DNA from 3 places in the Paracoccus sp. J56 genome. Region 3 is predicted to be linked to each of the others. Evidence: riboswitches for the same ligand, from Rfam matches in the RefSeq annotation. Region 3 holds a riboswitch; each other region holds the start of a gene.
The links. Region 3 has a riboswitch for thiamine pyrophosphate ahead of thiC (phosphomethylpyrimidine synthase ThiC). Riboswitches for the same ligand answer to the same signal wherever they lie in the genome.
Positions count from the first base shown of each region.

Region 1: another riboswitch for thiamine pyrophosphate. It lies ahead of thiD (bifunctional hydroxymethylpyrimidine kinase/phosphomethylpyrimidine kinase); the one in region 3 lies ahead of thiC (phosphomethylpyrimidine synthase ThiC).
Region 2: another riboswitch for thiamine pyrophosphate. It lies ahead of M511_RS13160 (TenA family protein); the one in region 3 lies ahead of thiC (phosphomethylpyrimidine synthase ThiC).

Region 1 covers NZ_JAFL01000029.1:19,021-26,102, reverse strand. The annotation lists gene M511_RS16280 (FAD-dependent oxidoreductase) at 1-603, opposite strand, end outside; gene thiD (bifunctional hydroxymethylpyrimidine kinase/phosphomethylpyrimidine kinase) at 600-1,427, opposite strand; TPP riboswitch at 1,491-1,595, opposite strand; gene M511_RS16270 (nucleotide sugar dehydrogenase) at 1,688-2,854, opposite strand; gene M511_RS16265 (HAD family hydrolase) at 3,035-3,637, shown strand; gene M511_RS16260 (glycosyltransferase family 2 protein) at 3,876-4,559, shown strand; gene aroQ (type II 3-dehydroquinate dehydratase) at 4,556-4,990, opposite strand; gene M511_RS16250 (response regulator transcription factor) at 5,018-5,719, opposite strand; gene M511_RS16245 (PAS-domain containing protein) at 5,712-7,082, opposite strand, start outside.
Region 2 covers NZ_JAFL01000017.1:27,294-34,375, forward strand. The annotation lists gene M511_RS13145 (M48 family metallopeptidase) at 1-247, opposite strand, end outside; gene M511_RS13150 (FYDLN acid domain-containing protein) at 396-719, shown strand; gene M511_RS13155 (NUDIX hydrolase) at 807-1,280, shown strand; gene M511_RS13160 (TenA family protein) at 1,284-1,925, opposite strand; TPP riboswitch at 2,002-2,124, opposite strand; gene M511_RS13165 (AI-2E family transporter) at 2,317-3,498, shown strand; gene hflC (protease modulator HflC) at 3,570-4,667, opposite strand; gene hflK (FtsH protease activity modulator HflK) at 4,670-5,872, opposite strand; gene gorA (glutathione-disulfide reductase) at 5,931-7,082, opposite strand, start outside.
Region 3 covers NZ_JAFL01000019.1:14,691-21,772, reverse strand. The annotation lists gene M511_RS13885 (GntR family transcriptional regulator) at 1-270, shown strand, start outside; gene M511_RS13880 (SulP family inorganic anion transporter) at 267-2,000, opposite strand; gene M511_RS13875 (MBL fold metallo-hydrolase) at 2,084-2,962, opposite strand; gene thiC (phosphomethylpyrimidine synthase ThiC) at 3,138-4,937, opposite strand; TPP riboswitch at 5,055-5,185, opposite strand; gene M511_RS13865 (efflux transporter outer membrane subunit) at 5,221-6,600, opposite strand; gene M511_RS13860 (efflux RND transporter permease subunit) at 6,704-7,082, opposite strand, start outside.

The DNA.
Region 1 (7,082 bases), on a different contig from region 3:
GGTCAGCGTGACCTCGGGACAGCGCAGCACCAGCATTTCGCCGCGCACGCCGCGCAGATCGGGCAGCTCGTCCCTGGCAGCAAGGCCGCGCGCATCGACGATCATGCCGGTCGGTGCGCCCTCGGTCTCGATACGGATGCCGCGCTGTTCCAGCCGGTCGCGCAGAGCCAGCAGGGCGGCGCGGGGGTTCAGATGCGCCTCGGTGCCGAAATGCAGCCCGCGCGAAAAGCGGCCGGCCAGTTCGGGTTCCAGCGTCGCGATATCGTCACCGGTCACCGGCTGATGAGCCTTGGTCAGCCGGGCAAAGCGGTCAAGTTCGGTCCGGTCGCGTGAGGGGGCAAGCACAAGCGTGCCTCGCCGGGTGACCTCGGCGCCATTTGCTTCCCACCAATCGGCGGCGTCGAGGCCAAGGCGCAGCACCACCGGCTCGGCGCTTTCGGCCTCGCAATAGGGGGCAAGCATGCCGCCCGCGCGCCAGCTGCAGGCATGTGAGCCGGGCTTGCCGGCAGGGTCGATGATACGCGGCTGTTTCCCACGCGCGGCCAGTTCGGTCGCAATCGAGAGACCCATCACCCCCGCGCCCAGAATGGTAATCGCGGTCATGCCTGCCTCCATAGCGCGTGGAAATGATGCACGGGCCCATGGCCCAGCCCCACCGCCAGCTCATCTGCGGCCGCAATTGCACCCTGCAACCAGCCATGCGCGCGGTCTGCCGCATCCGGCACCGTCATCCCCTGCGCAAGCCCTGCCGCGATGGCCGAGGACAGTGAGCATCCGGTGCCATGGGTGTTCGCTGTGTGCTGGCGCGGTGCGGTCAGGGTCAGCGGTTCGGCTCCGATCAGCAGGTCGGTGCAGGTCTCTCCGCTGGCATGGCCACCCTTCATCAGCACATGCGTGGCGCCAAGGGCGCAAAGTGCCTTGCCCTGCGCCCGCATCTCATCCGGGGTTTGCGCGGGGGCGCGATCCAGAAGCCGCGCGGCCTCGGGCAGGTTCGGCGTCAGAACGGTCGCAAGCGGGATAAGCCGTTCACGCAGGGCCGAGACTGCCTCGTCCGGCAAAAGCGGGTCGCCCGACTTTGCCACCATCACCGGGTCAAGCACCACCGGGATCGGATTGGCTGCCAGAAGCGCGGTCAGACGGTCGGCCACCACCGTGATCACATCCGGGCCGCCCAGCATGCCGATCTTGACCGCGCGCACATCAAGATCACCAAAGACCGTATCGATCTGGGCGGCGATCATCGCCGGGCTGACGGGTTCGACCGCCGCAACGGTGCGGGTGTTCTGGGCGGTGATGGCTGTGATCACAGAAGCGCCAAAGACGCCGAGTGCTGAAAAGCTTTTCAGATCGGCCTGAATCCCGGCGCCGCCGCTGCTATCCGATCCGGCAATCGTCAGCGCGATAGGTGGGGAAGGAAATCCCGGCATGGCCCGCCTTTCAGTTCAGCCGGGCATGCAGACGGGGTCGGGACAGTTTTGCGGATGGTCTTGCCGCTTCACTCTACCCTTCCCTACGCCGGCATGACCCGGATCAGGTTCGATGGGTCGGTGCCTTGCACCTCTCAGCCCCGTTGCGGGGCCCCCCAAGTGTATGAGTCGTTTGCATGACACTAGGGCCCCGCGCCCCGGGTTGCAAGGGCTGCGGGGTCCGGGTGTCAGGGAAGCCGGGGGCAGGGCCCTGCCTGCGTTCAGTTCACGCCAAAGAGGTCGCGGGTATAGACCTTGTCTGCCACATCGGCCAATTCGGGGCCAAGGCGGTTCGCGATGATCAGATCGGCCTCGGCCTTGAAGGCGTCGAGGTCACGGATGACCGGACTGTGAAAGAAGTGATCCTCGGTCAGCACCGGCTCATAGACGATGCAGGGAATGCCCTTGGCCTTGATCCGCTTCATGATGCCCTGAATCGAGCTGTCGCGGTAATTGTCCGAGCCGGCCTTCATCACCAGCCGATAGACGCCGACAATCTTGGGTTCGCGTGCGATGATCTGGTCGGCGATGAAGTCCTTGCGGGTGCGGTTGCTTTCCACCACCGCCGCAATCAGGTTCTGCGGGACCTGATCATAGTTGGCCAGAAGCTGCTTGCTGTCCTTGGGCAGGCAGTAGCCGCCATAGCCGAAGCTTGGGTTGTTGTACTGATCGCCGATCCGCGGATCGAGGCCGACGCCCTCGATGATTTCGCGCGGGTTCAGGCCGCGGGCCAGAGCATAGCTGTCCAACTCGTTGAAATAGGCCACGCGCATCGCAAGGTAGGTGTTGGCGAACAGCTTGATCGCCTCGGCCTCGGCGGGGCCGGTGAAAAGCACCGGCATATCCTTGCGGATCGCGCCCTGTGCCAGCAGATCGGCCAGCTTATGCGCAGCGGGGCCATGATCCCCGACGACGATGCGCGACGGGTAAAGGTTATCGTAAAGCGCGCGGCCTTCACGCAGAAACTCGGGTGAGAACATGATGTTCTCATTGCCTGTTTCTTGCCGCATCCGTGCCACGAATCCGACGGGCACCGTGGATTTGATCACGATCGTTGCCTGCGGGGCGTGGTCGCGGGCCTGGGCGATCACAGCCTCGACGCTTTGGGTGTCAAAGCGGTTCGTGCGCGGGTCGTAATTCGTCGGCGTGGCGATGATGACGAAATCCGCCCCCGCCATAGCCTCGGCCTGGTCGGTCGTGGCCTGCAGGGACAGCTGCTTTCCAGCCAGCCATTCCTCGAGATCGGGGTCCTGAATGGGTGAGCGGCGGGCATTTACCAATGCCACGCGCTCTGCGTTCAGATCGAATGCCATGACTTCGTTGTGCTGCGCCAGCAGCACCGCGATCGACATTCCTACATAGCCTAGCCCGGCGACAGAAATACGCATGTGCGGGGTCCTATCCACTCTGAAGAAAACAGTCCAGTTCAGATTGGATCTGTCAGAGCTGTCGCGCAGATTTTTGCCGCGTGGGGTAAGATCGGGCCGCATCGGGGGAATCGGCGGCTCGGGGCTTTACTTGGCGGGGCATTCCGGACGATCTGGGCGCAACCGAAGCGGAAGGATGCCATGAAAAGCGTGATTTTCGACCTTGGCGGGGTGCTGATCGACTGGGACCCTGCGCTGGCCTTTGCGGATATCTTTACCAGCCGGGCCGAGGCCGAGGCCTGGATGCAGCGCATCGATTTTGCCGGCTGGAACAGGTTGCAGGACGGCGGGCGCAGCTTTGAGGACGGTCTTGCCGCCGCACGGGCCGAGCATGGCGACGAGGCGCGGCATCTGGCGGGCTATCTCGCGGCTTTTCCGCTGACCATCGAAAAGACTATTCCCGGGACGTGGGAAGTCGCCGAGGCCCTGGTTGCGCGCGGCGTTCCGCTATATGCTTTGACCAACTGGGCGGCCGAGACATGGCCCCATGCGCTGGAGCTGCATCCTCGGCTGGGCGCGGTTTTCGCGGACATTCTTGTGTCAGGCCGCGTCGGGATGATGAAGCCAGGCCCGGCGATCTATCGCATGGTGATGGATCGCAACGGTTTGCGGCCCGAGGATTGCGTATTCGTTGATGACAGTCTGCCGAATGTCGAAGCGGCGCGAGGGCTGGGAATCGATGCGATCCAGTTCACCGGGGCCGGCGCGCTGGGCGACGAGCTGGCGCGGCGCGGGTTGTTCTGAAGTATTCTTGACAGCGGGGGGCAGCCCCCTGTCAGGTTGATGGGGTCAGGTCCGCACAGCCGGCGCGACTGTACCCTGATCTATTTGCAGCAGGGCAGATGGGCGCGGCCGGGAACGATCCGAATCAGGCAGTCCTGCGCGTGACCCTGACTTCGACCCCGCCTCGCTTTGCCGGGATCGGGCCGACGCTGAAATCGGTGCTGAACCAGCGTATCCCCCGGATCAGGTGCGGCTTTGCGTGCCGCGCCGCTATCGCCGTTTTCCCGATTGGGACGGGTGCCTGCCGCAGGTTCCCCAAGGCATCACCGTGGTCAGGACCGATCAGGACTATGGCCCTGCGACCAAGATCCTGCCTGCGGTGCACGAGTTTCGGGGGCAGGATTGCGAGTTGCTGCTTTGCGACGATGACCGGCGCTACGACCCGCTGTGGACCAGCCGGTTTCTTGCAGCGCGCCGGGAACACCCCGATCGCGTGATTGCCGGGGCGGGGGCCTTTGTTCCCGGTCGCCGCGAAGGGTCGTTGCCCCGTGCCGTGCCACGCAAGAAAGGCAGCCTGTGCCGGTTGCTACGGCTGGCCACGCAGGGGCTGCACAAGCCCTCGGCATGGGTGGTATCGGGGTATGCTGGTATGTTCAAAGGCTATGGCGGGGCCATGTTGCGCCCTGAACTCCGGCCTGATTGCGCCTTTGATATTCCGAAACTGCTGTGGACTGTGGATGATCCGTGGCCATCGGGCAATTTTGCGCGGAACGGGGTCGGGATCTGGCTCAACGCCTTGGGCGTCATACGGGGCAAGCGAAGGATTGCCCGCCGCGACGCGCTTTTAAGGTTTTCGTGGCAGGGCAAAGGTCGGGGTGCCGCCGATGCCGCCTGTTACGACTGGTTTCGCCGCAACCGGGGAATCTGGCGTCCCGCCTCCTAGCTGATCAGCCTTGCAACATGACGCAGCGCGAGCAGGTAGCCATGAAAGCCACAGCCGGCAATCACACCCTCGGCGCGCAGGCTGACATAGGAATGGTGGCGAAAGTTTTCACGCTTGTGGACGTTCGAGATATGCACCTCGATCACCGGCCCGTCGAAAGCGTTCAGCGCATCAAGAATCGCAACCGAAGTATGGGTAAAGGCGGCCGGGTTGATGACGATCGCCTGGGCCTTTTGCCGTGCCTCATGGATCAGGTCGATCAGCACGCCTTCGTGGTTGGACTGATGAAAGGCGATGTCCAGACCCAGATCGGCCGCCAGCCCGCGGCAGTCACGCTCGATATCGGCAAGCGTGGTGCTGCCATAGATCTCGGGCTGGCGCTGGCCAAGCAGGTTCAGGTTCGGGCCGTTCAGGACATAGACGGTGGGCATGTCATTCTCCGCAAAAGTGGGGGCAATCTAGCCCAGTTCGGCAAGAAAGATATAGCCTGCGCCATAGATGGTCTTGATCAGGCGGGGGTTCTTTGGGTCCTCGCCCAGCTTTGTGCGCAGGCGCGAGATACGCACATCCATCGCCCGGTCGAAACTTTCGCCTGCCGTGCCGCCCAGCGCCTCAAGCATCTGCGCGCGCGAGATCAGGCGGCGCGGATTGTCGAGAAACAGGCGCAGGACCTCGGCCTCGGCATGGCTGATCGGGGTTTCGGCCCCCTCGGGCGAGGTCAGCGTGTAGCGGTCGAAATCCGCCGACCAGCCGGCAAAGCGCAACTGCTGGCGACCCGGGCCGCTTTCGCGCTGGGGTTTGCGCAACCGGGCGCGGATGCGGGCCACGACCTCGGCCGGTTCAAAAGGTTTGATGATGTAATCATCGGCCCCCAGCTCCAGCCCGGTTACCCGGTCCTGTACCTGTGCCCGGCCTGAAATGATGATGATTGCCGTGCCGGATTCGCTGGCCAGCCGGTGCACCAGCGCCAGCCCGTCGCGGTCGGGCAGGCCAAGGTCGATCAGACAGGCATCGGGCTGGATGCGGCGCAAGGCGGCCTCGAACTCGGTCGCGCGGGAAAAGCCGACGGTGCGAAAGCCCGCCTCTTCCAGCGCCGAGGACAGCAGGCGGCGGATCTCGGGCTCATCGTCGAGAATGGCGATCAGAGGTGCGTCAGTCATCGGTCCTTGCCATGGCGACGGCCAGTTCGGTTTCGTCAAAGGGCTTGGTCAGGACCGGACAGTCAAGCCCTGACCTGCGCGGATCGCCCGGAGGCAGCGCTGTCATCAGCACCAGCGGCAGCCCGCGGCCACGCAGATCCGCCCCCGATCCATCGCCCAGTTGCAGGTCCGACAGGATCAGCGTCAGCCCCGGCAGATCGGTCAGGCCGCGTGCCTCGCCAAGCGAACCCGCCTCGATCACCGAATGGCCCTGCGTGGTCAGCATCTCGCGGATATGGGCGCGGATGGCATCGTCATCCTCGACCAGCAGCACAAGTTGCGGACGCGCAGCGCGCAACGGCAGGCGGATGATGACCTGCGCGCCGCCGCCCTCGGTATTAAGCAGCCGCAGTGTCCCGCCCGACAGCTTGATCTGGTCATAGACCATCGACAGGCCAAGCCCGGTGCCCTGACTGCCCTTGGTGGTGAAAAACGGTTCGGTCGCGCGGGCCAGCGCCTCGGGCGAGAAACCGGGGCCGCTGTCAGAAACGATGATTTCCAGCCACCTTCCGGCGGGGCGGATCTTGATCCCGATCCGGCCCTGTCCCTGCATGGCGTCACGCGCGTTCAGGATCAGGTTCAGCAGCGCATCCTGTAACGCGCCGGGATCAAGCATCACCCGCGCGGGCAGATCGCCGATATGCGTGTCCAGCGTCACGCCTGCGCCCAGCGTCGGCCGGGTCATGGCGGCCAGATCATTCAGCATCGAGCGCAGTTCGACCGGTTGCGGCTGATGCTCGCGCCGGCCGGTCAGCGCCGAGATACCGTCAAGCAACCGCACCCCGCGCCGGGCGGCGGCCAGCGTCGCCTGTACATCCTCGGCCTGTTCGGGTGGCAGGCTGGCGCGGGCAAGCCGTCCCTGCAGGCCAAGGATAATGGTCAGAAGATTGCCGAAATCATGCGCGAGCCCCGAGGTCATCTGGGCCGCCACAGCGCGTTTGGCGGCATGGGTCAGCGCCTCGCGCGCCTGAACCTCGGCGGTGACATCTGTCGAAAGGACATAGACACCGCGCCCGTTCTGGTCGGGCGTCAGCGCGATGCGGATACGCCGGCCCGAAGGCGGGTGCGTGATCTCGAACACCTGCGACTGGCCCGATACGGCGCGGTCAAGATGGGGTCTTAGCCGCACAAATGTCTCCGTCCCCAGAACATCTTCGCACCGTCGGCCGATGACCGAGGGATCGGTCCCCGGAAACACCAGCGATATCTGGTTGTTCGAAAATGTATAACGGAACTCACGATCCATATGGGCGATATGGGCCGGGACCATGGCGGTGACATGGCGGGTCCGCGCCTCGGATTCGGTCAGGATGCGCTTGGCCTC
Region 2 (7,082 bases), on a different contig from region 3:
ACCGCCCCTCGACAGGCAATAGCGCGCCGGGTTCGGCCAGCTGCAGGGGCGGCATCCCTGCGCGCGTATTGCGCAGCCACTCGGCTCGCGATTCGGCAAAGGCACGGCCTGCAGCTAGGCTGGCGCGGCTGGGCAGGGTCAGGACCACCTCGCCCCCCGCCCGTGTAACGCGCAACGTCATGCGTCGCGCCCGGGCCGAACGGCGCAACGTCACGGGAATGTCGCCTCCGACCAGAATCCTGTCCATGATTTATCGCATCTTGCCAAGCATTGCCTCTGGCCCCATGTTTCCCCTGCACCACCTCTGCCCTGCAAGGGGGAAAAGGCTTTGACAGCCTGTTCCGGCTGTGGCAGGGGACAGCGGATTTAGCTGAACGCGGCAGAAAGAGAACACCATGCCCAAAGAGGAATGGGGCACGAAACGCCTTTGCCCCCATTGCGCCACGCGCTTTTACGATCTGACTAACGATCCGATGACCTGCCCCGCCTGCGGGGCCGAGTTCACGGTGGAAAGCCTGAGCAACGGCCGCACACGCTCGCTGATCGCGGAAAAGACCGCCTCGCGCGATGACGATCAAACGGATCTGGTTGTTGACGACGATCTGGACGATGACGCCGATGCCGGCGATCTGGATGACGATCTGCTGGACGATGACGATGACGACGGCGACGTGTCGCTGGATGACATCGCCGATGTGCCGGACAATGACGACGAGTAAGCGTCGCTGACCATATTGGGGCCCCGGTCCCGGCCATGTGCCGGATCGGGGCCTTTTCTTTTGCCTGTTGTCCAAGGCCCAGACTGCATGAGGATCATCGACCGACAGGCCATGCGGGCCATTCTGCTGACACCCGGGGACCGGGTGTTGCTGATGCGTGTCGATTACGGCGGCGGCGATTGGTGGATCACTCCCGGCGGCGGCGTTGAGCCGGGTGAGACGCCCGAAGAAACCCTGCGCCGCGAACTGGCCGAAGAGTTGGGCTTTACCCTGCCCGCCCTTGGCCCTTTGGTCTGGAAACGGCAGGTCATGATGACCCTGCACCAGCACCGCTGGCGGCAGTCCGAGGACTACTTTCTGATCGAGACCCCGGAATTTGTGCCCCGGGTACTTAACGCGCCCGAGGCCGCCACCTTTCGTGAGTTCCGCTGGTGGAGCCCGCCTGAATTGCGCCACACCTCTGAGCGGGTAGCGCCTGCCGGGCTGCTGCGCATCATTCTCGACTACCGGGAATGCGGTCCGCCAAATGGTCCGCTGTATCTCGAAATTGTCGAGAATTAATCGCTAACCAGTGTAACTGTCATCGAAAAACTCCAGCTCCAGCTGAACGGCCCGGCGGAAAAAGTCCCGTGCCTGATCCGCCCCCTGTGAGCCGACGCGATTAAGTTCCTTTTTCAGGAACGCGACAAAATCGCGGAAAAAGGGATTATCGTGCAGGGTAATCCACTCGGCATGGACAAAATTCGGGGGCAGCGGTTGGGGCGCACGGCTTGCCCAGTCAAGATATAGACCTTCGGCCACATTCAGCACTGCCAGCACCGCTGGATAGCTGCGCGTCGCAGCAGCCTCGCGCATCAGGGCCTGAAAACCCGTGGTTGGCGCGCTGTCGGGGATCTGCGCACGAGCCTCGGCGCTGACCCCCAGCGCATCAAAGGCGCGCAGGAAATAATCATTTTCATCCCCTGAGACCATGCCGGCAAAGCGGCCAAAGCGCAGGCGCGATTCGAACCGGTCTGCCGAGGCGATTGCCGCCCCAAGAAGCGTCAGAAAAGCATCCAGAAAGCGGTGATCCTGCACCAGATAGCGCGCCATGACCGCATCGCTGATCTCGCCCGTGCAAAGCTCGCGCACAAAGCGGTGATTCACGGCGGCATCCCATTGGGCAACGGTTTCCTGGCGCAAGGTTTCAAAAAAGGTTTCGGTCATCGCATCCTCTTTGGCGGGGGCAAGACCGGATAGTCGGACGGCCTCGCAGTGGGGCCGGCAAAGGGCGGGCAGATGACGGCTGGTCCCTTCCCATCCCTTCGCCGGCATGATCCGGATCAGGTTCAAAGGGTCGCCGCGCCGCGCAGTATATGCGCCAGCAGCCTCTCAGCCCCTTGCCGGGACACCCCCTGGTGCGCGACAGGTTAGCCAGGTCGGGAGGGGCTGTCACGCATCGTCCGGATCGCCCGCGCGCAGGCCAGCACACAGGATCGTGAGCCGGGATCAAGGACTTGCCCGCGTGGCGGGGTGGCATTCCGACTTGCAGCCCGGGGCCAGATGTTATCCTGTTGCGACATGGCGGGCTTACCCGCACGCAGGCAGGATCGGGACCATGACGACAGGCGAAATGCCGAAACCGACAAGCGCGACAGCACCGAACCCCACCGCCGCGTTGCGGCAAGGCCAGAAACAGGTCGGGCTGCGCCTGCACCGCCCCCCCCTGCTGACCAATATATCGGCTGCGCGTTGGCTGCTGCTCGCTATCGTGGCGGCTTCGGTCTATTTCTTTCACGGCTTTCTGGTGCCTGTGTTGGCCGCCTCGGTCATCGCGCTGGCAAGTTGGCCCCTGCGCGACCGCGCGGCATTTCAGCTCAATCTCGGCCGGACCGGAGCGGCGACGCTTCTGGTGCTGGTACTGGTCTGCTTTCTGCTGATTCCCATCGCCATGGCGCTGATCTATGCCTTTCGGGAGCTGCGCGACTGGATCAACTGGGCGATTATGATCAACAGTTCTGGCGCACCAACCCCGGCATGGATGGTTGAGCTGCCCCAGATCGGAGACTGGCTGGACGAGAACTGGCAGAACTATGTCGGCCGCCCGGGCGGCATCAGCGAGATCGTGCAGCTGGTCAGCGGCTCGAATATCGGGGCTATCTATCGCGGTGCGGTGACAGCCGGAACGCTGGCCTTTCATCTGGCGCTGACGCTGCTTTTCATGCTCATTACGCTGTTCGTACTTTACCGCGACGGAGATCGGATTGTCGCCCAGATCGACCAGGTCGGCCGGCGCATCCTGCCCGACCGGTGGGAGCGGCTGTCGCGCGTTGTGCCTGCCACCATCAGCTCGACAGTGACCGGCATGACCCTGATTGCGATTGGCGAAGGTGTGGTGCTGGGGCTGGCCTATTGGCTGGCTGGTGTCCCCTCACCCGTGACATTTGGCGTCATCACCGGCTTTATGGCGCTGATCCCGGGTGGCGCACCGCTGTGCTTTACCCTTGTCTCGGCCTATCTTGCTGCCAGCGGCTCGCCCGTAGCGGGGGCGGCGCTGTTTTTATGGGGCACTTGCGAGCTTTTCGTAGTCGATAAGACCATCCGCCCGGTCTTGGTCGGAGGACCGGTCAAGCTGCCCTTCCTGCCGACATTTTTCGGCCTGATCGGCGGGGTCAAGACCATGGGTATCGTGGGTTTGTTTGTCGGCCCGGTGCTGATGGCGCTGCTGGTATCAATCTGGCGGGAATGGCAGCGCGAACTGGCCGAAGAGGAACAGCGGCAGGCCGCCCGCATCGAGTGAAACGGAAAGCAGGCATGAGAAAAGGGCGGGACATCTTGTCCCGCCCTTTTGCTATTCAGATCCTTCCCGGATCATTCGGTGGGCGTGACCACCGGTTCTTCTTGCGGCGGGCTGGCCAGCGTTTCCGGCAAGGGCGTCAGCGTCACCCCCGCATTGGCCCCAAGGGGCTGGCCGTCGCGGTTCGTCTGGACCGGCGCAGGGGTTTCACCCGGCTGCAAAGCCCCCTGAACATCGCCCTCATCCGCCGCCTCGGTGGCAGCAGCAGCCGGGGGAGGCAGCGGCACCGGGCGGGCGTTCTCTGCACCATCCGAACGCAGATAGTCAAAGAACTCGCCCTCGGGTTTGATAACCAGCGAGCTGTTCTCGCCCTTCAGCGCACGCTCGTAAGAGGTCATCGAGCGGGTGAAGGCAAAGAATTCAGGGTCGCGGCCGAAAGCATCGGCATAAATCGCGTTACGACGGGCATCGGCCTCACCCCGGATCACCTCGGCCCGCTTGCGCGCCTCGGAGGTCAGCTCGACCACGGTACGGTCGGCAGCGGCGCGGACGCGCTGCGCGGCCTCACCACCACGGGCGATCTCATCAGCCGCTTCACGCTCACGCTCGGCCCGCATCCGGGCATAGGTGGCGGTCAGGTTCTGCTCGGGCAGATCGGTGCGGGTCAGACGCACGTCAATGACCCGGATGCCCAGATCTTTGGCATCTTCGCGCGCAAGGTCGCGGATGCGGTTCATCAGCGGGGTCCGGTCATCAGACAGAACAGTGGTTGAGGGGACCGAACCCAGCACCTGACGGATGGCATTGGTCACGATCGGTTCAAGCCGGCGCTGAGCGAACTCGATACCGCCTGCGCCTACCGCGCGGCGGAACTGCACGACATCGGTAATCTGCCAGCGTGCAAAGGCGTCGACGACCAGACGGCGGTCATCAAGAGGCGTCACCTCCATCGGCGGGGTCGGCAGGCCAAGGATGCGGGCGTCGTATTTCACCACATTGTCGAGGAAAGGCACCTTGATGCCCAGACCGGGCTCTTCGCGCACCTCGACCACCTCGCCAAAGCGCAGGACCAGCGCCTTTTCACGCACATCGACGATATAAAGCGCAGCGACGACCAGAACAGCCACCACGACCAGAAACGGCAGAGCCAAAAGCGAAATGGCGCGATTCATTACTAGTTCCCTCCGCCGGTATTGGTATTGGCAGAGCCGGGCGCCCTGCTGCGCAGCTGATCCAGCGGCAGATAGGGCACGACGCCCTGCCCGCCTTCGCCATCCAGAATGACCTTATTCACGCCGCCAAGGATTTTCTCCATGGTTTCCAGATACATCCGGCGGCGCGTAACTTCAGGCGCCTTCACATATTCTGCGTAGACCGAGTTAAAGCGCGCGGCCTCACCCTCGGCTGTGTTCACTGCCTCGGCGCGATAGGCCTCGGCACGTTCAATCACGGCGGCAGCCTCACCCCGGGCGCTTGCAAGCACGCGGTTGGCATAGGCATCGGCCTCTTTCTCAAGCCGGTCGCGTTCCTGCTGGGCGGCCTGCACTTCGCGGAAACTGTCGATGACCTCGCGCGGCGGGTCGGCGCGGTCAAGGTTGACGCGCAGCACGTTGATCCCCGCCTCATAGTCGTTCAGCGTGTTCTGCACCGCAAGTTTCAGGTCGTCGGCAATGGCACCCCGGTCGCGGTTCAGGATCGGCGCCAGTTCCGACCGTGCCACAATGTCGCGCATCGCCGATTCCGAGACGGCGCGGATCGTGTCTTCGGGGTCGGCGAGGTTGAAAAGGAATTTCTCGGGGTCCGAGATGTTCCAGACCACCTGATATGCCATATCCACGATGTTCTGGTCGCGTGTCAGCATCAGCCCCGAATCCATCGGACCTGCCCGGCCGGTGCCGATTTCGGTCGTCCGCTCACCCGAGACCTGCACGACCTCGGCGGTGACAAAGGGCCAGGGCGCAAAGTTCAGGCCCGGCTCACCCGTGCCGACCGGCTTGCCGAACAGCAGCTCGACTGCGCGTTCCTCGGGCTTGACGGTGTAAAAGCTGGTAAAGGCCCAGACCGCGACCACTGCAAGCGCCGCCAGGCCCCAGGCACCGCGGCTCATCTGGAACTGGGGGCCTTGCGGGCGGCGCGGTCCGCCGCCGCGATTGCCACCCGAGCCGCCTTTGCCGCCCATCAGCACGCGCAGCCGGTCCTGACCCTTGCGCACCAGCTCTTCGATTTCGGGAATCTGGTCGCCGCGTTGAGGGCCTTGCGGCCGGTTGTCCCTGCCGCCCCCTGCGCTGCCCCAGGGGCGCTGACCGCCCCCTTGCGGCGGCTCTTTGCCGCCCTTGCCGTCATCTCCGCCGCCGCCCCAGGGGCCTTGTGGTGCCATGCGTCTCGTGCCTCGTTCTATGTCTGTCTGGTTGAAACTGGTGCCTTGGGCCGAAAAATCAAGCCGATGCGGCAGGTTTGTCAGTCTTTTCCACCCCGACCCGGCGCGAGGGTTTGCGCATGGTCACAAGCTCTTCGGCAAGTGTCGGGTGCACGGCGATGGCTGCGTCAAAGTCGGCCTTGGTCGCGCCCATGCCCATCGGCACCGCAACCATCTGGATCATCTCGCCTGCCTCGGGGCCAAAGATGTGACAGCCAAGCACCCGGTCGGTTTCGGCATCGACGATCAGCTTCATCACCGCCCGCGCATCCGACCCCGCAAACAGTGAACGCATTGGCCGGAAGCTAGCGACATAGATGTCAGCGGGGCCGATGGCCGCGGCCTCTTCCTCGGTCACACCTATGGTCGCCAGCTCATGCGGGCGGGTATAGACGGCGCTGGCTACCAGCCGGTGATCGACCTTGCGGGGACGCGCACCAAAGACCGTATCAGCAAAGCTGTGCCCTTCGCGGATCGCCACCGGGGTCAGATTCACGCGGTCGGTCACATCGCCCACGGCATAGATCGAGGGGACCGAGCTTTGCGACCATTCGTCCACAACGATCTCGCCTTTGCGACCAAGGCGGACGCCAGCCTCTTCGAGCCCAAGCCCCTTGGTATAGGGTGCGCGACCGGTCGCAAACATCACTGCGTCAAAGACCTCGCTGCTGCCGTCCTCGAAACCGACGCGGACGGCCGCACCTTCGCGATCCAGTCGCGCCGGATTGGTGTTCAGCCGCACGTCGATGCCGACGGTACGCAGCTGTTCGGTGACATGGCGGCGCATCTCATCGTCAAAGCCGCGCAGGACCGCATCGCCGCGATAGGCAAGGACGGTCGCGCTGCCAAGACCCTGCAGGATGGTGGCGAATTCGCAGGCGATAAAACCGCCCCCCACCACCAGCACCCGACCAGGAAGCCGATCGAGCGTGAACAGATCGTCCGAGATCAGCCCCAGCTCTTTGCCCGGAATATCGGGACGCTGCGGCCGTCCGCCTACGGCAATAAGGATATGTTTGGCGGTCAGGCGCTGACCGTCCGCCAGTTCGACCGTATGCGCATCATGCAGCCTTGCGCGCTGCATATGAACCTCGACCCCCGCATTCGACAGGCCCGAGGAATATGCGCCCTCCAGCCGGTCCAGTTCGCGTTCAAGCTTGCCGTGAAAGCT
Region 3 (7,082 bases):
GTCGATCTGTCGCTGCATGACTTTCTGGCCGGAGGGCTGAATAATCCGCTGCTGCGCAGTTGCTATGACAGCAACCGGATCCGCATCGCGATACTTCAGCGCGTGCGCCCCTTTGTGCAAGAGCGTATCCTTTCGGCCATGGAAGAACATCTGGCGATCATTGATGCGGTCGAGCGCCGCGATATATCCGCTGCGGTCGAGGCCATCGCCTATCACTGCGAACGCACCCAGCATTGGTGGGGCGTGCCGGCCTATCACCGCGGCCGCTAAAGCGCCTCGGCCCCGCAACCCACACCTGCAAGCCGGCACATCGCCTCATGCTGGCTCAGAAACACCTGCCCGGTCAGATGGTCAAGGAACCGGCTGCGCTGCAGCCGGTCCATTACCGGCCCCTTCACCTCTGAAAGGTGGAAATGGATGCCTGTCTCGGCCAGCCGACGGTTGATCTCTTCGAGGCTTTCCAGCGCGCTGGCATCAATGTCATTCACCGCCGGACACATCAGGACCACATGGCGCAGCCCAGAACGGTCGGCCACCAATGCGGCGATGCGATCTTCAAGAAAGCGAGCATTGGCGAAATACAGGCTTTCATCCACCCGCAGGGACAGGATCCGGGGATGGGTGATAACACGGTGACGCTCAATATTGCGGTAATGCTCGGTCCCAGGCACCTGCCCGACGACAGCGGAATGCGGGTGTGAACTACGCCATTGCTGCAAGATCAGCGACAAAAGCACCCCGGCGGTGATACCCTCTTCGACGCCAAGGGTCAGGGTGACAAGGATCGTTGTGAGCATCGCCGCCCCGTCCGAGCGGCAATAGCGCAAGGTACGGATCACCGCGCCGAAATCGACCAGTGTCAGCACCGCAAGGATGATGGTCGCGGCCAGCGTCGCCTGTGGCAGATCGGCCAGCGCCGGGGTCAGAAACAGCGTTGCCAGCGCGATGCCGACAGCCGTGAACACACCTGCAGCAGGGGTGCGCGCGCCGGCATCGAAGTTCACCACCGAGCGGGCAAATCCCCCGGTGACCGGATAGCCCGAGGTCAGCGCCGCAGCAATATTGGCGGCGCCAAGCCCGACCAGTTCTTGATCCGGCTCGATCCGTTCGCGCCGCCGCGCAGCAAGCGTCTGTGCGACAGAAACGGATTCAACAAAACCCACAACCGAAATCAGCAGCGCCGCCGGGATCAGCGCCACCACCAGATCATAGGAAAGAACCGGCAAGCCAGGGCTGGGCAGACCGCGTGGAATCGCACCGATCAGCGCCACACCCTGTCCCCCCAGATCCAGCCAGCGGGCCAATCCGATGGTCGCGGCAATGGCAAGGATCGGCGCCGCCCGCGCAACGCCATCGGCAAGACGCGGCCCAACGCCGGCAAGCGTCAGCCAGCCTTTGAGATAGCGGCGCGAGAGGTAAAGAAAGACCAGAACCCCAGTCCCGAGGATCACAGTCCCGGGATTGATCTCGCCTGCCTGCGCCACCAATGCGAACAGGATCTGTGGCAGGGTGCCGCCACCGCCCGGCGTGCCGAGGATGTGATGCAGCTGCCCCGCCGCGATCAGGATGCCCGACGCGGTGATAAAGCCCGAGATCACCGGATGGCTAAGAAAATGCGCCAGAAACCCCAGCCGCAAAATGCCCATCACCACCAGCATCGCACCGGAAAGCGCCGCCAGCGTCACCGCAGCTGAGACGGCATCGGCAAGTCCGGCATCGACCACCGGCGCAACAGCCGAGGCCGTCATCAGCGACACCACCGCGACCGGCCCCACCGCCAGCGTGCGCGACGAGCCAAAGACCGCATAGGCCAGCAAAGGCAGGATCGAGGCGTAAAGCCCTGCCTCGGGCGGCAGGTTGGCAAGCATGGCATAACCAAGCCCTTGCGGAATCAGCATGATCGTCACGATCACCGCCGCCAGCAGGTCGGCGGTGAAAGTCGCGCCGTCATAGCGCCTGCCCCAGTCCAGAATGGGCAACCAGCCCCGCACTCGTCTCACACCCAAACTCCCTGCCCTCGTCCTTTGGACAATAGCAGATCAGCACCGGGGCGGATCAAGCGCAAGCACCTGACTTTTCCCAGCTATTTCCAGGGGGCCTGCAACAGGTCCAGCGGGATTTTCAGATAGCGCCGCCCGTTCGCCTCGGGTTCGGGCAGACGCCCGGCGTTGATGTTGATTTGCAGCGCATGCAGGATCAGCTTGGGCATTGGCAGGGTGCGGTCGCGGGCCTCGCGCACGGCCACGAATTCATCCTCGGTCGGCCGCTGCGACAGGTGGATATTCGCTGTCCGCTGCTCGGTCACGGTCGATTGCCAGCGCGCCTCGCGTCCGCCCTGACAGTAATCGTGGCCGGTGAAAATCCGCGTCTCATCCGGCAGGGACAGGATATCCTGAATCGATCGCCACAGGACATGTGCATCTCCGCCCGGGAAATCGGCACGGGCAGTGCCGCTGTCAGGCATGAACAGCGTGTCATGCACAAAGGCCGCATCCCCGACGACATAGGTGACCGAGGCCAGCGTATGGCCCGGTGAAAACATCACATGGGCGGGGATATTGCCGACCGAGAACCGCTCACCCGCAGCAAACAGCTTGTCCCATTGCGAGCCATCGGCAGGGAAATCAGGCCAGTTATAGAAATCCTTCCACAGGTTTTGCACCTCGACAATCTTTTCGCCGATGGCGGTCGGGGCGCCGGTCTTGCTGCGCAGGTAATCGGCGGCCGAGAAGTGGTCGGCATGGGGATGGGTATCCAGAATCCACTGAACCTCATAGCCTTTATCAGCGATAAAGCTAAGGATGCGGTCGGCCTCGATGGTGGCGGTGGCACCGGATTTCTCGTCATAATCCAGCACCGGGTCGATGATGGCGCATTTTCCGGTCTCGGGGTCGGCTACGACATATTGCACCGAGCCGGTGCGCGCCTCGTAGAAGCCGGTCACTTCCGGGACATTCACCATGGGTCGTCTCGCTTTTGCTTCTTTAAACCGCAGCCGGCCAGGCCGGCCTATGGGATGACCTCTATTCAATCCCACGCCCCAGTGCCACCGAAACCATAGCTGGAAAAGACCCCGCCGCCGCGTCAGAAGGAAGCGGCCAGTAAGGCTCTGGCCGCCTCTGGTTGCTGCGCCGAGGTCAGCCCGCCTCGGTCACGGCGGCGTCTTTCGCGGGCAGATACAGCGCCCCGCCCTGTCGGAATTTTTCGGCCATTTCCTCCATGCCGGCCTGACGCTCGGCCTCGGCCCGGATGTCGTGCGAAATGCGCATCGAGCAGAACTTGGGCCCGCACATCGAGCAGAAATGCGCAAGCTTATGCGCCTCTTTCGGCATGGTCTCGTCATGCATGGCGCGTGCGGTGTCAGGGTCAAGGCCAAGGTTGAACTGATCCTCCCAGCGAAACTCGAACCGTGCCCGCGACAAGGCGTCATCGCGCAGACGCGCCCCGGGATGACCCTTGGCCAGATCGGCGGCATGAGCGGCCAGCTTGTAAGTGATCACACCGGTTTTGACGTCGTCACGGTCGGGCAGACCCAGATGTTCCTTGGGCGTGACATAGCAAAGCATCGCGGTCCCGAACCAGCCAATCATCGCCGCGCCAATGGCCGAGGTGATATGATCATAGCCCGGCGCGATATCGGTGGTCAGCGGCCCGAGCGTATAGAAGGGCGCGTCATGGCAATGGCGCTGCTGCTCATCCATATTCGCCTTGATCTTATGCATGGGCACATGGCCCGGCCCCTCGATCATCACCTGGCAATCCCTGGCCCATGCGATTTTGGTCAGCTCACCCAAGGTGCGAAGCTCGGCGAATTGCGCCTCGTCATTGGCATCAGCGATCGAACCGGGGCGCAACCCGTCGCCCAGACTGAAGCTGACATCATAGGCACGCATGATGTCGCAGATTTCCTCAAAATTCTCATAGAGAAAGCTCTCGCGGTGGTGATGCAGACACCATTTCGCCATGATCGAGCCTCCGCGACTGACGATCCCCGTCACCCTGCGCGCAGTCAGCGGGATCATATGCAGGCGCACCCCGGCATGGATGGTAAAGTAATCGACGCCCTGTTCGGCCTGCTCGATCAGCGTATCGCGGTAAATCTCCCAACTCAGATCCTCGGCGACGCCGCCGACCTTTTCCAGTGCCTGATACAGCGGAACCGTACCAATCGGGACCGGAGCGTTGCGGATGATCCAGTCGCGGATGTTGTGAATATTGCGCCCGGTCGAAAGGTCCATGACAGTATCGGCGCCCCAGCGGATCGCCCAGACCATCTTTTCAACCTCTTCCTCCATGCTGGAGGTGACGGCGGAATTGCCGATATTGGCATTCACCTTGACGCGAAAATTGCGGCCAATGATCATCGGCTCAAGCTCACGATGGTTGATATTGGCCGGGATGATCGCACGACCGGCAGCAATCTCGGCCCGCACGAACTCGGGCGTCACCAGATCGGGCAGATCCGCGCCCATTGGATCACCATCGCGAATATGGGCGGCCAACCTGCCTTCATTCTCGCGGATGGCGACAAATTCCATTTCTGGCGTGACGATGCCCGCACGAGCATAGGCAAGCTGAGTAATTGCCCGGTCCCCGACCGCGCGCAGCGGATCGCGGCGTTCAGGGAATGCAGGGGTCAGGCGCGCGCCCTCGGCAAACCCGTTGTCGGCAGCAGTCACGGGACGGCCCGGATAGGAGGCCACGTCACCGCGCCGCAACTGCCAGTCGCCGCGCAGATCGGGCAGACCACGCGCGATATCGGCCCGCACCCCGGCATCCGTATAGGGGCCAGAGCTGTCATAGACGATCAGCGGTGCCTCGTTTGAAACCGCGATTTCGCGCATCGGCACACGAATATCGTGCACCTGCCCCGGAACATGGATCTTGCGCGATCCGGGCAGAGGGCCGGTGGTGATAGTGGGAAGGGTCTGGCTCATCTCGTTCTCCCTGAGCAGAGACCCAGCCGAGCCCGGAAGCAGAAAGGGGCCAACGGCCCCGCGAGATGCGAAAAGGGCCGGGTGGCCCGAAAGGACCACCCCGCGATCTGCGTATGGGGAAATGCCCTTCGGTCTTCCTACGCCAGTATCAACTGGGTCAGGTTCAAAGGGTCGCTTCACCGGAACCGCTATAAGACGGTCCCTGTCAGCCTCTCAGTCCCCTGGGCGGGACTCCCCTGACGTCCGGGCAGCATGGCCGTTTCCCTGCGGCCGGTCAATACCCTCAGCTGGCAGGCAGGCCGACACCGCCGGCCGAGGCTGCGCTGAGAGCGACAAAGTTCAGCGCCTGCTGACGCACCGCTGCCGCCAGTTCCTGACGGGCTGAAAGCAGGCTGCGCTCGGCATCCAGGACCGGGAAGAAATCAGCCTCGCCCAGTTCATACGAACTGCGGGTCAGGCTGACCGTCTCGCGGGCGTTATCGACCAGACGCGATTGCGCGGAAACTGCGCGAGCGTCGCGGTTATAGCCGGCCAGCGCGTTCTCGACCTCTTCGACCGCTTTCAGGACCGATGCCTGCCACGCCAGCCGCGCCTGTTCGGCACGCGCCTGCGCAGCCGACAGCCGGGCCTCATTCGCACCCCCGGTAAAGAGGGGCAGCGTGATCTGGGGCCCAAAGCCCCAGGTCTTCATGCTGCCGCCACCGCGGATATTGGTCGGCGTGATCGTGCCCGACAGGGTCAGGCGCGGATAAAAGGCGGCCTGCGCCTCGCCCACATCGGCGACAGCTGCGGCAAGGTTGCGTTCGGCCATGCGCACATCGGGGCGCACCCGGATCACATCGGCAGGTACACCGACGCTGGCGCTGTAGCGCGCGCGCGGCTGGCCACCCGTCTTGCGCAACTGCGCCGCGATATCGGTGCTGCGCCCAGCGGTCAGGGTCGCAAGCCGGTTCACCGACTGGTCAAACCCGACCTCAAGCGCGGGCAAGGCCGCCTCGGCCTGGGCAACCAGCTGCTCAGCCTGCAGCACCTCAAGGCGCGAGGCGCTGCCAAAGGCATCCTGCGTCCGCGTCATCTCAAGCGTGCGCTTGCGGCTTTGAAGGCTCTGGCGGGTCAGAGCCATCGTCTCCTGATAGTAGCGCGCATCAACATAGGCCGAGGCGATTGCGCTGGCGACGGTCAGCCGCGCCACTTCTGCTGACAGATAGGCCGCATCCAGCCGGGCCGAGGCACCCTCGCGCGCGGCGCGGTTCTGCCCAAAAAGGTCAATCAGCCACGAAACGCCCAGCGTCGCAGAGGTGGTTTCGACCACGCCGGTTTCGTTGTGCGCGCGTCCGGCCGCACCTTCGGCCTGCGCCTGCGGCAGGTCGTTTGCACCGACCAGCCGGGCATTGGCCTGTGCCTCGCGGATCGTGGCAACAGCGGTCTGGACATCAAGGTTGCGCTTTAGCCCCGCTGCAATCAACGCATCCAGCCGCTTGTCGCGAAACGCTGCCCACCAGGCGTTCGAGCCGGCGCGCCGGGCCGGAGAGCTGGAGGCAAAGCTTGTAGCCACATCGGCCTTGGGCGCCGTGTAGGTGACCGGGTTACAGGCGGCAAGCGCCAGGGTCGAGACGAACCCGCCCAGGATGCCGCGACGGGAAAGAGACAAGGTATGAGTCATCCGAAACTCTCTGCTTGAAACGGCCCGGAACCGGGTCGCGGAAAAGAAGGGAAAGCACGGGCGGCCCCCGGGACCGCCCGTACCCTTGCGGCGAAGCCGGAGCCTAGCCCGCCGTATCGGCTTTTGCAGGCTTCTCAGCTTTTGCGCCGGTCAGGCGGCTGACAAGCCCAAGGACGAACACGAAGAACACCGGAACAAAAAACACAGCAAGGACGGTGGCCGCGACCATCCCACCGATCACGCCGGTACCGATCGCGTTCTGGCTGGCAGCCGAGGGTCCCGTTGCGATCGCAAGCGGCACCACGCCCAGCGTAAAAGCCAGCGAGGTCATCAGGATCGGCCGGAAGCGCAGTTTGGCCGCCTGTACCGCCGCCTCGATCAGGCTTTGACCCTGTTCGCGCAGCTCTTTGGCGAATTCGACGATCAGGATGGCGTTTTTGGCAGACAGGCCGATGATCGCGATCAGGCCGACCTTGAAGTAG